Regions from separate parts of the Coprobacillus sp. genome, predicted to be linked through region 2. Evidence: riboswitches for the same ligand, from Rfam matches in the RefSeq annotation. Region 2 holds a riboswitch; each other region holds the start of a gene.
What was found. Region 2 has a riboswitch for cyclic di-GMP ahead of rlmD (23S rRNA (uracil(1939)-C(5))-methyltransferase RlmD). Riboswitches for the same ligand answer to the same signal wherever they lie in the genome.
Positions count from the first base shown of each region.

Region 1: linked by a shared signal. The riboswitch ahead of AC5M21_RS06250 (Ig-like domain-containing protein) and the one ahead of rlmD (23S rRNA (uracil(1939)-C(5))-methyltransferase RlmD) in region 2 are both predicted to bind cyclic di-GMP.
Region 3: linked by a shared signal. The riboswitch ahead of AC5M21_RS05480 (sensor domain-containing diguanylate cyclase) and the one ahead of rlmD (23S rRNA (uracil(1939)-C(5))-methyltransferase RlmD) in region 2 are both predicted to bind cyclic di-GMP.

Region 1 is NZ_CFJNYH010000013.1:41,331-46,249, reverse strand. Features, by position in the region: gene AC5M21_RS06265 (IS1182 family transposase) at 1-407, shown strand, start outside; gene AC5M21_RS06260 (MurR/RpiR family transcriptional regulator) at 427-1,302, opposite strand; gene AC5M21_RS06255 (glycoside hydrolase family 1 protein) at 1,456-2,856, shown strand; cyclic di-GMP riboswitch class I at 2,928-3,013, shown strand; gene AC5M21_RS06250 (Ig-like domain-containing protein) at 3,109-4,919, shown strand, end outside.
Region 2 is NZ_CFJNYH010000002.1:19,469-24,387, reverse strand. Features, by position in the region: gene rlmD (23S rRNA (uracil(1939)-C(5))-methyltransferase RlmD) at 120-1,259, opposite strand; cyclic di-GMP riboswitch class I at 1,460-1,544, opposite strand; gene pepD (beta-Ala-His dipeptidase) at 1,589-3,022, opposite strand; gene AC5M21_RS01050 (Smr/MutS family protein) at 3,035-3,283, opposite strand; gene AC5M21_RS01045 (MATE family efflux transporter) at 3,314-4,642, opposite strand; gene AC5M21_RS01040 (16S rRNA pseudouridine(516) synthase) at 4,682-4,919, opposite strand, start outside.
Region 3 is NZ_CFJNYH010000010.1:68,042-72,960, forward strand. Features, by position in the region: gene AC5M21_RS05475 (response regulator transcription factor) at 1-46, opposite strand, end outside; gene AC5M21_RS05480 (sensor domain-containing diguanylate cyclase) at 289-2,532, opposite strand; cyclic di-GMP riboswitch class I at 2,588-2,665, opposite strand; gene dnaN (DNA polymerase III subunit beta) at 2,755-3,858, opposite strand; gene dnaA (chromosomal replication initiator protein DnaA) at 4,006-4,919, opposite strand, start outside.

The DNA.
Region 1 (4,919 bases), on a different contig from region 2:
AGTGTAAGGAATGCCCATTTTTAGAAAAATGTACACAATCAAAGAATTATCAAAAAGTGATTACACGCCATGTATGGGAAGAATATCGAGAAGAAGTCATGGATGAGATACGGCATACTCCAAAATGGAAAGAATTATATCCAAAGCGTAAGGAAAGTATAGAACGGGTATTTGGAGATTGTAAGGAGCAGCATAATTTAAGATATACAAGATTGCGAGGAATAGAAAAAAATCAGCATCAAGCGCTGATGATTTTTGCATGTCATAATTTAAAAAGAATGGCAAGGTGGAGTTGGAAAACTTCATCAAATACCATTCATAATTGGTTGAAAATGATGATTTCCCGCTTTGAAACACACAAAGAAAAGCGATACTCGTTTTGGAGTACCACTTTGTCAACAATCTGAAGCATCCTTAAGGATGCTTTTAATCACTCACTGGACTTGATTGAGGATGACGAGAGTCATTCTTTTTATCATAGCCAACTTTATTTTGGATGTTTTGTTCATAATCTTTTTGAAAAAGACATGAAAAAATAACATTTAATAGATATTCCATAGAGATTTGTGAAGCAAATGGTGCAATCTTTGTAAATATTTTTTCACGAGAACCTATATTTAAGATATAATCAGCGTAATGAGATAAACGATTATCGCCAATAGAAGTTAAAACAATAAGTGGTGTTTTCTTTTCTTTTAAAGTTTGAGCAATTTGAATCACTTCATTGGTTTCACCTGAATAAGAAATAATCATTCCAATTCTATCAGGGTTTGTATTATAGGACATGAAAATCTGTTCGCCATGTAATACTCTTAAATTCACATCTCTTGAAATTCTCATCATCTTATGTTGAAAGCTCATAGCAGCCAATAAAGAATTTCCCGAACCATAGATATCAATTGTTGGATAGTGATATATTAAATCAACAATTTGATGAAGCTGATTAAAATCAATAAGTTTAACTGTATCAGCAATGACTTCTTGCGAAAGTGAAGCCAGCTTATGACAAATCAAAGGATGTGAGTCATCTTTTTGAAATGGGAAATTGACATCTATACGATCAGTGTGTTGTAAATCATATTGAAGTTCAGCAGAATATTTGATTTTAAAGTCATTGTATCCTTCTAGACCAATTTTTTTGCATAGTCTTACTATTGTTGCTGGAGATGTATAAGTATGTTTAGCAAGTTCTTTAACGGACATACTTAAAACAGCTTCACCATGATTTAAAATATATTTTGCAATCTCTTTTTCAGATTCGGAAAACTCTAATTCAAATTCTAACTGTGTCATTATGCTCATTTTTATCACCAGTATTAGTATATCATGAAACGAAGTTTCATAAAAGTAAGATTTTATGAAATGTTTATGAAATTATTTTGAAACAATTCAATATTTGTTTACCCTTATATCATTTTCAAATATAATAGGGGTGTAAATTAAGGAGGAATAACAATGACAATAAAATTACCTAAAGATTTTTTCTTTGGTGCAGCAATGTCTGGACCACAAACTGAAGGATCATGGAACGTTGGTGGAAGACTTCGTTCATATTGGGATATGTATTCTGATCAGGAAATCAATGCCTTCCATAATAATGTCGGTTCATATGTTGGAAATGATATGTATCATAAATATGAAGAGGATATTAAGTTATTAAAAAGTTTGAATTTTAAATCATTTAGAACATCTATGCAATGGACAAGATTATTAGATCAAGATGGCAATATTAATCCAGAAGGAGCTGCATGGTATCATAAATTAATTGATTGTGCGAATGAAAATGGGATTGATATTTATATGAATATGTATCACTTTGATATGCCAGAGTACTTAATTAAGCGTGGTGGCTGGCAAAATAGGGAAGTAGTAGAAGCATATGCAAACTTTGTCAAAAAGGCAATGGAAGAGTTTGGTATGAAAGTGAAATACTGGTTTACTTTCAATGAACCAATTGTAGAACCAGAACAACAATTCTTACATGGAGCTTGGTACCCATATTTACATGACTTCAAACAATCTATCAATGTTCAATATGGAATTACATTGGCCCATTGTTTAGCAGTGATGAATTTTAGAAAACTTCAAGAAGAAGGAAAATTAATTGAAGGTGCCAAGATTGGTATGATTAATTGTTTTGCACCTCCTTATACAAAAGAAAATCCATCACCAGAAGATTTAGAAGCAGTCCGTATGACTGATGGATTGCATAATCGCTGGTGGTTAGATGTTGTGGCGCATGGACATTTGCCTCAAGATGTATTGGATACTGTTGAAAATGACTGGAAAGTAGAAATTGATAGACGTCCTGGTGATGAAGCGATTTTAGCACAAGGAAAGGTCGACTGGTTAGGGTTTAACTATTATCAGCCAACAAGAGTCCAGGCACCAGATTCAAAATTTGATGAAAATGGTTTACCATGTATTGCAAAACCTTATATCTGGCCAGAAAGAAAAATGAATGTTCATCGTGGCTGGGAAATTTATCCAAAAGGAATTTATGATTTTGGAATGAAAATCAAAACGGAATGTCCTGATTTGCCATTCTTTATTTCTGAAAATGGTATGGGTGTTGAAGGTGAAGAGAAGTTCATGGATGATAGTGGAACAATTCAAGATGATTATCGAATTGAGTTTGTGAGAGATCATTTGGAATGGATTGCTAAATCAATTGAAGATGGAGCCAACTGTTTAGGATACCATTATTGGGGAGCTATTGATAACTGGTCTTGGTGTAATGCTTTTAAGAATCGTTATGGATTTGTTAGAGTCTGTTTAGATGATGGATATAAACGTAAAGAAAAGAAATCTGCTTCATGGATTAGAGAAGTAGCAAGAACAAACGAATTTGAATAAAGGTATTTAAACATAATATTTTAATAATGGATTATTTTATTGACGTTGTTGTATATATGTGCATATAATAAATATGTAAATAGCAAGCCCATTGAAAAATGGAGTACGCAAAACTATAGGGTCTAAGCTTGTTGAAGTAGGATAGCCAGTTGCCAATATGATAATGTTGATATACCTGTAGTCAATTACGCATTCTATTTTTCGTGTGGAAATAGTTTGCGTTTTTATATTATGACAAAGGGAGAGAATGTAATGAAAGAATTAAGAAAGGTGTTTTGTGTTTTTGCAGTATTTGTTTTGATGTTGTCTTTAGGGATAGTGGGACATGCTGAGACTGGTTTCAATCATGCACTGACTTTTTCAATAAGTTATAATGGAAATGATTGGACTCCTTATTCACCAACACCCCTTCAATTTGGCGGATTTGATAAAACATACATCACTTTAGAAAATGATTCACAAGATGTCTATTTAAAAATAGATTCTTTTGTAGAAAATAATCAGCAGCTTGATGCTTCTGATATTCATGTGAGTTTTCAAAATGACTGGGGAGTTTATAGTGTGGAATTGGATTCTAACAAATGTACAAAGATACCTGCTTCTGTATTGAATCAATCTAGAGATTCTTATAGTTATCTTTCAATCCAAAGTGCTGGGTTAAATAATAATGCAAATATTGATTTTGGAGAAAAGAGTGGAAGTTCTTTTGATCGTTCTCTTTTTGCAGGGACATACGTTGATTCAAAAGATAATAGTATCGTTATTGATAAAAATGGAAAAGTGACTATTCAGGATATGACTGTATCAGATAATCATCTTGATTCTTATCATATCATTCATAGTGATGGTTCTGTAAAATATAATCATCAATTGTATGTATATACGTACTCTACATGTTTATTATTTAACTATGATCAAAAAAATTCTATTATTGAGTTTGAACAGATAATGAGTAACAATACTCAGTTGCCATCCTTTTTGTATAAAGGAGCGAAGTTTAAAAAAGAAATTCAAGCAGAAAAGATAACTTTAAATAAAAGTAAACTCTTATTAGAAAATGGAAAGGAATTTCAACTCCTTGCAACTATAAGTCCATCACAAGCCACTTCAAAAATAATGTGGATTACTTCTGATTCATCAATTGCAGAAATTAATGAACAAGGAGTTGTTCAAGGGTTAAAAGAAGGTAATGCTGTCATTACAGCATCTTCAGCTGGTCAATCAGCAACTTGCAATGTAACAGTGGTGAAGCCCATTATCATATCAAGTCTACCAGCAATAGATGAATCACTTGACAGCACACAAGTAACAGTGGATCAAAAATCATTAGAAGTCTTAAAAGAACTATTAAACTCTGTTATTGACTCTAATGTACCAGAAGGTGCAATGAGTTCAGATACAATCAATGCTATTGAACAGGCATTAACTCATGGAAAACCGATAACTATAGAACCAACAGCAAAAATGATAGATAAAAATTCTATTGATCAAGTTACAATTGATAAAATAGAAATACTTTTGGATAATCTTTCTTTACAAAATAAAAGTCAGATTAAGATTACTCAGTACCTTGATTTAAGTGTAGTCTTGAAAACTGGAAGTGATATTTTAGGAAATGTTTCTGTGTTGCCAAATAATACAGAATGGACAGTTAAAATTCAACAGAATTTATTGAGTAATCAAAGAAAATTTCATATCATTCGTGTGCATAATGGAAACGCTGAATTGCTTCCTGTAACCATTCAAAATGATATGATAAGTTTTCAGACAGATCGTTTTTCTACTTATGCAATAGCGTATGAAGAAGAAATGGAAAGTACACAAAATTTTCACACTGTTACATTTGTAGATATGAATAATCATATATTGAAAACTGAAAATGTGAGACATGGAGAAGCAGCTACACCGCCATTGGTACCGTATGTGGAAGGGTATGAATTTGTAAAATGGGATGATAATTATCAAAATGTTGTTAAAGATATGACTATAAAAGCAATTTATAAACCAATGAAATCAAATGATAATTCCAGTCATTTGGAGGATAAAGACACTGTACGAACAGA
Region 2 (4,919 bases):
GCTTTTCATATCCTCTATTTATTTAGGTTTTATTCTGTCAGCTTTTATATAAACATATATGAAAAGACCTATTTTTAGGTCTTCAAAACAATATATTCAATTGAAAAGGTTAAATAACATTATTTTTGATTCATACCTTTTGTTAGGCATATAACTGTTTCAATTGCTTGTGTTTGTGGAAACATATCAAACGGATAAATATCTTGAGTTTGATATCCAATATCCCAAAACCATTGTAAATCTCTAGCCTGAGTAACTGGATCACATGAAACATAAATAACTTGCTGAGGTTGCAGAATATGAATGGCTTGAACAAATTCTTTTGTACTTCCCGCTCGAGGCGGATCCATAATCACACAATCAATTTGAGTACGTTGATTTGCCATATCTTTCATAAATTCAGTAGCATCCTGATTATAAAAATGAATATTATTAATCTTATTCATTTTTGCATTATTCACAGCATCCTTATAGGCTTCTTGATTCAGTTCCACACCAATCACCTGACTCACTCGACTGGCAATCATCATTCCAATTGTTCCAATTCCACAATAGGTATCTAAAACAGTTTGATTTTCTTTCACCTCTAACAAATCGCTAACCTTTTGATAAAGTCTTGTACACTGTTCATGATTAATCTGATAAAAAGATTGAGCAGATATCTTAAAAGTTAAACCACACAATTCATCAACAATAAAACCTTTTCCATATAGAACTTTTTCTTGTTGAGATAAAACAATACTCGTTTGTCGTTTGTTGACATTTAACACAACTGTTTTAACACTTGGACAAGTTTTCACCAATTCACTGCAAAAATTCTTAGAGCCTTTAAACATTGGCTCAGTAACCACCAAAGCTACTAAAGTTTGATTTGTTTGAACTGCCCTTCTAATTAATACATGTTTTAAAAACCCCTTATGTCTTTGGTGATCATAAATTGAAGTTCTATATTTTTTTAACAAAGATTGTATTTTTAATAAAATATGATGTGTTTCCTGATCATGTAACATACATTGTTGAATTGGAACAATCCGATGCGAACCTTCTTCATACAAACCATATTCATATCTTTGATTAAAAGCAATAATAACTTTATTACGATATTCAAATGGATTTTGCATACCTATAACAGAATGTACTTGAACAGGAAATTTTTGAAATAATTTCTGACAATATTTTTGTTTTTTGATGAGTTGTTGGGAATAATCCATATCTAGATATTGACAACTCCCACATCGTTGACTCATTTGACATTTCATATATTTTCCTTCTCTCTTTGACTAAGATTTTTTCTTATTTTTTAAATAAAAAAGTAAAAGCATTGCTGCTCTTACTTTCGTTTTCATACAAGACGATTGAAAGGGATGAGCGTCTTTGAAATGAATAATAACATATCCATGTATGAAAACAATATGCAAACCAGATATAATTTCATATACCCTTTCCAATACAAATGTTGATTGGCAACTGGCTGTCATTCTCATATGAGATTAGACCCTATAGCTTTGCGTCACTATTTTTCAATAGTTTTGCTATTTACATATCTGGGCACATTGTAACATTTTTCAATAAATTTGTATAGTCTGAATTATAAAGTTTCAATAAATGAAACAAGCAATTGGTAGGTTTTGAGAAAAGATTCTAATTCTAATTTTTCATCTGGAGTATGAATATCGGACATATTTGGCCCCATTGTTACAATATCTAATTCAGGGATTTTCCCTTTCAAAACACCTGTTTCCAATCCTCCATGAGTTGCAACCTCTTTTAATTTGAGACCAGTATATTGCTGATAAAAAGCTTGAAATTGACTCCTTAATTGAGAACTTGGATCGTAATCCCAACCCGGATAATCTCCTGACACCTTAACATAAGCATTATATAAAGAGGCAATTAATTCTAATTGTAAAGACAGCTCTACGCGAATACTCTGTAATGGTGAACGAATAGAATAATCTATAGTCACACAATCATCATGAGTACGAACAACTCCCATATTTAATGACACTGTTGTTAAACCAGCAATAACTTGTGACTTTTCTATCATACCATTAGGTGCTAAATACATAATTGAAATAATAGCCTCACTATCTCGTGAACATATACACACTGGACATTCTTCTTCATGAATAGTGATAGAAACACCTGGATCACTCATTTCTAATTCTTTATAGATATCATTCTGATAGGCTTGAACCAATTCATAAAGTGATTTAAAAGGATTAGAACTTGCAAAAGCCACAGTACATTCTCTTGGAATTGCATTGTTTTTTAATCCACCAGTTATATCGATTAAACGAATGTCCATACCTTCTTTTAAGAAATGGTATAAAACTCTAGCAGCAATTTTATTAGCATTTCCTCTGCCTTTATCAATACACTCTCCAGAATGACCACCTAAGAGCCCTCTAACTTCTAAAACATATACTGGAGAATCATTATCTTCACCCGTTATCTGTTTCGTAATCATCAAATCATTTCCACCAGAAGATGATGTACATGTCTCACCTTCTGTTTCACTATCTAAACCAATCATTCTTTTAGCAGATAATTGAGTTTCATCTACTCCAAATGCACCAAATAATCCTACCTCTTCTTGCACTGTAAAAACACATTCTAGAGGCGGATGCTTTAAAGAATCATCAGTTAAAATTGCTAACATGTAACAAACCCCATAACCATCATCAGCACCTAAAGTTGTTCCATTGGCATGTAAAAATCCATCTTCAATATACAAATCAAGTGGATCATTTTCAAAATCATGCTGGCAGTCATTATTCTTCTCATTGACCATATCTATGTGAGCCTGTAACATGAGTGGAACATGACTTTCATAACCATGACTTGCATCTTTATAAACAATCACATTATTCATTTCATCTCTAAAACAGCGCAAATTATGCTCTCTCGCAACAGATTCTATATAATCAGCAATCCTTTGCTCATTATAAGAACCATGAGGAATCTTTGCGATTTCTTCAAAATAATTAAAAATTGGAATACTTGTATCTAAAACAGCCATTTCTTATCCTCCTTATATTAATGTCCGCAATATCAATTCAGTAATACCAGAATTCATTGACAATTCTACTCTCATAATCTTAGGATGACTGCGATATTCTCTACGAATCATATCACGTAAAACTGTTCCATTATGATAACCATGAATAATTCTGATTATATATGTCCCCCTAGTCGCTTTTTTTAAGGCAGCATTTATAGTTGTTTTTGCTTGAAATTGATTCATACCATGAACATCAATTTCCATTATTCCTGAATTCATATCATCACCTACACTTTATTATATCAACTCTTATACAAGTTGTCTATTCATCCACTTTCCGCTTTGATAACGCCAAACAAAGAAAATGCAACGTACACCCCAATCAACAAACATAGCTATCCAAACACCCAATAACCCCATATTCATATATTGTCCTAATACATAACTCAAACAGAATCGAAAGATCCACATAGAAAGTGCTGAAACAATCATTGTATATTTGGCATCATTCGCTGCCCTTAAGGCATTGGGGAATGTAAACGATAATGGCCAAATCGTTATTGCTATGAGTCCATGTAAGAAAATACACTGGTATGCTAAATCGGTTGTCTCTCTAGATAGAGAATAAAATGGTAAAATCAATGGGGTCGCCATTAAAAGAATAGCAATCAAGATAAACATGGATAAATAAGTAATTTTCATTAGTTTTTTGATATAATATCTTGCTTGATCATATTGATTTGCTCCCGCACACTGTCCTACAACAGTCACCATAGCTAATCCCATTGCCATACCAGGGATAATCTGCATTTGAGCTAAATTATTTGAAACTGCATTAGCTGCAATTGAATAGGTCCCAAACGTCGCTATCAAACTTTGGACAAGAATTTTTCCAAATTGAAACATACCATTTTCTAACCCAGATGGTACTCCTATAGAAAGAATCTTACGAATATAAATTCTATCAAATGACCAATGTTTAAAATCTTCAATGCGAAGTTCGTTATCTGAATGTGATAATACATATAAGATGACACAACATGCGATAGCACGTGCAATCAAAGTTGCCAAAACCGCTCCAAAAACACCCCATTGAAATCCATAAATAAAAACCGCATTTAAAACAATATTAATAACATTCATAATAGCACTATTAACCATTGAAATTTTTGAATTCCCAGTCGCTCTAAAAAGTGCTGCTCCTGAATTATATAATGCAATAAATGGATATGATATAGCTGAAAATAAAAAATAAATTTCTGCATTTTTCATCACATCAATATCTACATCTCCAAAAATCAAATGCAATAGTGTTCCATTAACAGCAATCACAACAAGCATAATGATTGCTGATAGAATAGCAGTAATCATTATGAGTTGCTTAGCTGAATAACGAGCTCTTTCATGTGATCCCTGTCCTATAAATTGAGCAGCTACAACTGCTCCGCCAGTTCCCAAAGCAGCAAAAATATTAATTAATAAAATATTAATTCCATCTACTAAAGAAACTGCTGAAACAGCAGCTTCGCCAACATTGGACACCATAATTGTATCTGCAAAACCAACTGTTACTGCTAATAACTGTTCAATAACAAGTGGAATAATTAATTTTTTTAAATCTTGATTTGTAAACATCATAAAACCATCTCCTCATATGGTTTTATTATATACCTAACTTTATTGACAAACTAATTCTTTCAATTTTTGAAATTCATCTTGATTCAATTGACGATATTCTCCATAACCTAAAGAAGCATCTAATACAAGACCGGCAAATGCAATTCTCTTGAGGTCAACAACCTCATTTTGGCAAGATAAAAACATCTTTTTTACCTGATGATATTTTCCTTCGTGGAGAGTCAAATAACATTGATGAGTATTTATAAGTTCTAATTGAGCTGGCAGACAACATATA
Region 3 (4,919 bases), on a different contig from region 2:
GATTTACAATATTGATATCATCTTCTACCAATAAAATCTTATACATATTTGATTCCCCCTTATCTTTGGTGATATATTAAAGCATTAATACTGTTATAATTTTGGGTTTAAATTATCTTTAAATCTATTTTTTATCTAATTCTAAAATTGTAGGAATCATTAATATTAATCAGTTCTTCCTAAAGAAATTGTTGAATGATATGGCTTCTAAAACATATCCATATTCCTTTTTTCTTTTCAAATATCATTATAACAAAAAATACTGCTCTCTCAAAGACCAGTATTTCTCTATTTTTCATTCACATAAACATAATATCTGCACTTTCCACTCTTTTTCGATACATATAAAGCTTGATCAGATTTATCAAATAAGACACGATGATGTTTTTCATCTGTAATAAATGTAATTCCTATAGATGCAGTAATATCATGAATACACTCCATTTTTATTCCTTCAATACTCTTAATAATCTTACGTGCTTTATTTTCAATTTCAGCATAAGACTCTTGAGCATATAGGAAAATAACAAATTCATCACCACCAAAACGACCAACATATCCTGAATTAAAACAGATAGACTCTAACAAAGTTGCAACTTTTTGAATAACTTCATCACCAGTACTATGTCCTAATGAATCATTAATAGACTTAAAATTATCTAAATCAACAATCATATAAGCACAGTAATCACTCATTGATTTTTTCTCTTTTAAATAATCATCTACAAATTGATTAAATGTCTGACGATTATATAATCCAGTTAATCCATCTCTCTGTGCTTTATATTCATACTCTAATTGTTTACTCTTTTCATCATTAATATCATTACTATATGCAATCATAAGTAACTCATTATTACTACTTTGTCTTTCAAATTGTATTCTGAATTTTACCCATTCATACCTATTTTTATCAGCTTTCCATGTTCTAAACTCTATAGTTCTTTTGCCATTATGATGATAAATATTTTGAATATTTTCATGACTAAAGAACTTAGCTACACGTTCTCTATCTTTCTCAGCTGCCTCTTCTACAAAAGATTTTAAGAAACTATTTTCATATTGTACATCAATAACATTGTGATATATACCATTTTCCTGATAAATAACAACTTTTTGACTTTTTAAATTGACTGCAAACATAAATAAAGCATTTGAATAAACAGAATTTTTAAACATTTGATCTTGCAACAACAAGTTATATTCATTCATTTCTGTTGTACTGTTTCTTAAAGTTCCAATTAATCGCTTATTTTGATTAACATAAATCATTGAAACATGGAACCATGTCTCATCATCTCTACTAATATATGGTAATTTAGCATCAAATACTATCTTATCTTTATTATTTATAATCTCATGAAATTTCTCTTTTAATAATTTTTCATGTTCTTTTGAAACAAAATTATAATTATGCAGATTACTTAAGAAACTATTTAAAATAATCTTTGGATAATCATTCCAGGCATCAAGTATTAAACTATCATTATCTATATCATACTCAAAAATACGATCACTTGTCTGCTTTAAAATCATTTCAATTTTTTTATTACTTGTTCTTAATTGATTGTTTGCTTCTTCATTCATTTTATTAATCTTAATAAAATAACGGATTAAGATAAACAACATAACAACAAAAACAAAGATAATCTCTAATATTAATTTTATTGTTTCACCATTCATTTGATCATTTAAATCATCAATAATATCATTAGAAATAACATTGAAAATATACCAGTTATTAATTTTAACAGGCGTATAATAAATCATTCTTTCATCATTTTTATAACGATAGGAAGCAAAACCAGATTTATTTTTCTGAATATTATTTACAATATCATCATAATTACTATCCATAAAATAAACATTATTATTTAAAAAATTAAAATAATTATCACCAAAATATAAAGTATTGTTATTCTTAATTTTAGAAATAATTTGACCATCTGCAGATGTTGCAAAAACATATGCCTCATTATTAAATACATCATTATAAATATAATCTTGTGTTTCATTGTTAACTTCAACAATCCCAGCTAAACCACCAATAATCTCATTATTCTTATAAATAGGTGTATAAACAACAACAACCACACTCTTGTTATCATATAAAGAAGTAAATGGATTTGTAAAACCAGAATGACCTTTAAAAATTTCATCTATATATAAACTATGATCCTCTAAAATGATATCCTTTTTATAATTATGCAATGTTTTATTTTTATCAATATACCAAACACGCTGAAATAATTCCTGGCCTTGAGCAACTGTATCGAGTATATTACCAATTTCATCATCTGAATGATCCACTTTTCCAAGAATTTCAGCTGTACTAACAATGACATTTTGTAAAGATTTGAATTTTAAGTTATAAATATTGGCAGTTTCCTTACCAACATCTTCTAAATGATTTAATATTTTTTGAGTGTTCATATCACTAATTTGCTGAACGAAATGAAAGAACGAGCCAAATAAGATAATAATTAAAGAAAATATAACTACTATTTTAATAAAAGTTTTATTTTTACTCATATTCTCTCCTTTCATGAAATAAAAAAAACAGACAAAACAGCCTGCTTTTGTACATTTGTGCAACTGGCTGCCACGTTAAAGAGGCCCTATAGCTTTGCGTCACTATCTTTCAATAGTTTTGCTTATTTATATAACACCGTTATTATATCATAAACTTTAATATATTCAAGAAAATGAATTCGACAAATAAAGAAAAAGTATGACTAAATCATACTTTTTAAATTAATATGTTCTTACTGGCAATACCAATTGAATAATATCATCCTTTTCGAAATCCATAATAATAAAAGGTTTCATCTCTCCAGTAAATAAAACTTTTACTTTTTCTCCATTAATACTTTTAATAGCATCATTTAAGTATTTTGCACTAAATGATATACTCAAATCGTCACCTTTATAAAAAGCTTTCGATAAATTTTCTTCAACAGATCCAATTTCTTGAGAATAAGAAGAAAGCATAACATTATCCTCACTCATAGATAATTTGATAATGTTTGTCTGTTCATTTGATAATAAAGATGCTCTATCAATGGAATTAAGAAGACTGACACTGTCAACTGACATTGAATAATTATGTTCATGAGGAATTAATCGACTTGTATCAGGATAAGAACCATCAATTAATCTTGTTTGAATTAAAACGGAATCAAAAATAAATAAAACTTTACGATCAGAGACATATAAATCAATAAATTCATCTTTTTCAATAATACGACTAATTTCAATTAAACTTTTCTTAGGAATAATAATATTAAATGAAACATCAGAATCAATTGTTAAAATACGTTTGGCTAAACGATAACTATCAGTAGCAATACATTCTAAAACATGATCTTTGGCTTTAAAATTAACACCAGTTAAAACAGGTCGTGTCTCTTTTTCACTCGTTGCAAATGATGTTTGTTCAATGGCTTCTTTTAGATCTGTAGATTTCATTTGTAAATGAACACCAGACTTATTTAAATCAATTCTTGGATAATCAATATAAGAAGTTCCATTTAAATCAAATTTAGAATTAGCTCCTTTAATTCTTGTTAATGTTCCATCAACAATATAGATATGTACAAATTCAGAATCAATTTTTTTAATAATCTCTAATATATAACGAGAGGATAAAACAACAGAACCAGTTTGAATAATTTCAATATTTTCTTTAATACTTGTTTGTATTGTAATATCACTATCACTACCAGTTAAAATTAATTCATTATCTTTTAAATCAAATTTAATACCTGTTAAGACTGGTAAAGGACTTTTCATTGAGACAGCTCTAGATACTTTTGCTAAAGCATTTAATAATGCTAATCTTTTAATCTTAAAATTCATCATTTTTCTCCTTTTATTTACTATTATTTAAATAATATCATAATAATAATGTTGTGCACAATATGAATAACTTATAAAAGTAATGATTTTATCATTCTTTTTTTAATTTTTATGTGTGAATAAGTTGTGGATAACTGTGCATAACTTTTACACAAGCTTATTTTTTATGTCATCAATAGCTTGTCGATAGTTTAAATCTTTTTCAAGTTTCTTTTGAACTTTATCGCAAGCTTTCATAACTGTTGAATGATCACGACCACCAAACTCATGACCAATTTGTATAAATGATATATCTTTAATTAATTCTCTAACGAGATACATTGAAATATGACGAGCAACTATAATATTAGATGTCCGTGATTTTGAATTAATTTGAGATACAGTTAAATTATAATAATCAGCAACACATTTTTTTATATTTGAAACAGTTAATTCTTTCTTTTGTATTGGTTGGTTTTTATATGTATCACTAAATGCTTCTAAAGCAAAATTAAGATCAATACAATCACGCTTCTCTTCACATATTAATTTATAGAAAAGCAAACGCTTTAAACTTCCTTCTAATTCTCTAACATCTGTATTAAAATGACTGGCAATAAAATCTAAAACTTCTTCAGTAATTGGATAATCAACATTTTCTATTTCAATCTTTTTTCTTAAGATAGCTTTTGATGTTTCAAACTCTGGAGTATCAATACTTACTGTTAAACCAGATGCAAATCGGCTAACAAGACGGCTTTCCATTCCTCTTAAATCACGAGGAGGTTTATCTGAAGTTATCACAATTTGCTTTTTATTACTAATGAGACTATTGAAAATATTAAAGAAAATTTCACTAGATGATTCTTTTGTAGCCATAAATTGAATATCATCTATTAATAGGATATCAATATGTCTATATTTGTAATTAAACTCATCAATTGTATGATTAGATAATGACTGAATATACTCATTTACAAAATTTTCACTTGTAGTGAATAAAACCTTAGTAAATGGATCTTTGCTTTTTGCATAATTTCCAATAGCATTTAATAAATGAGTCTTTCCTAGTCCTGAATTAC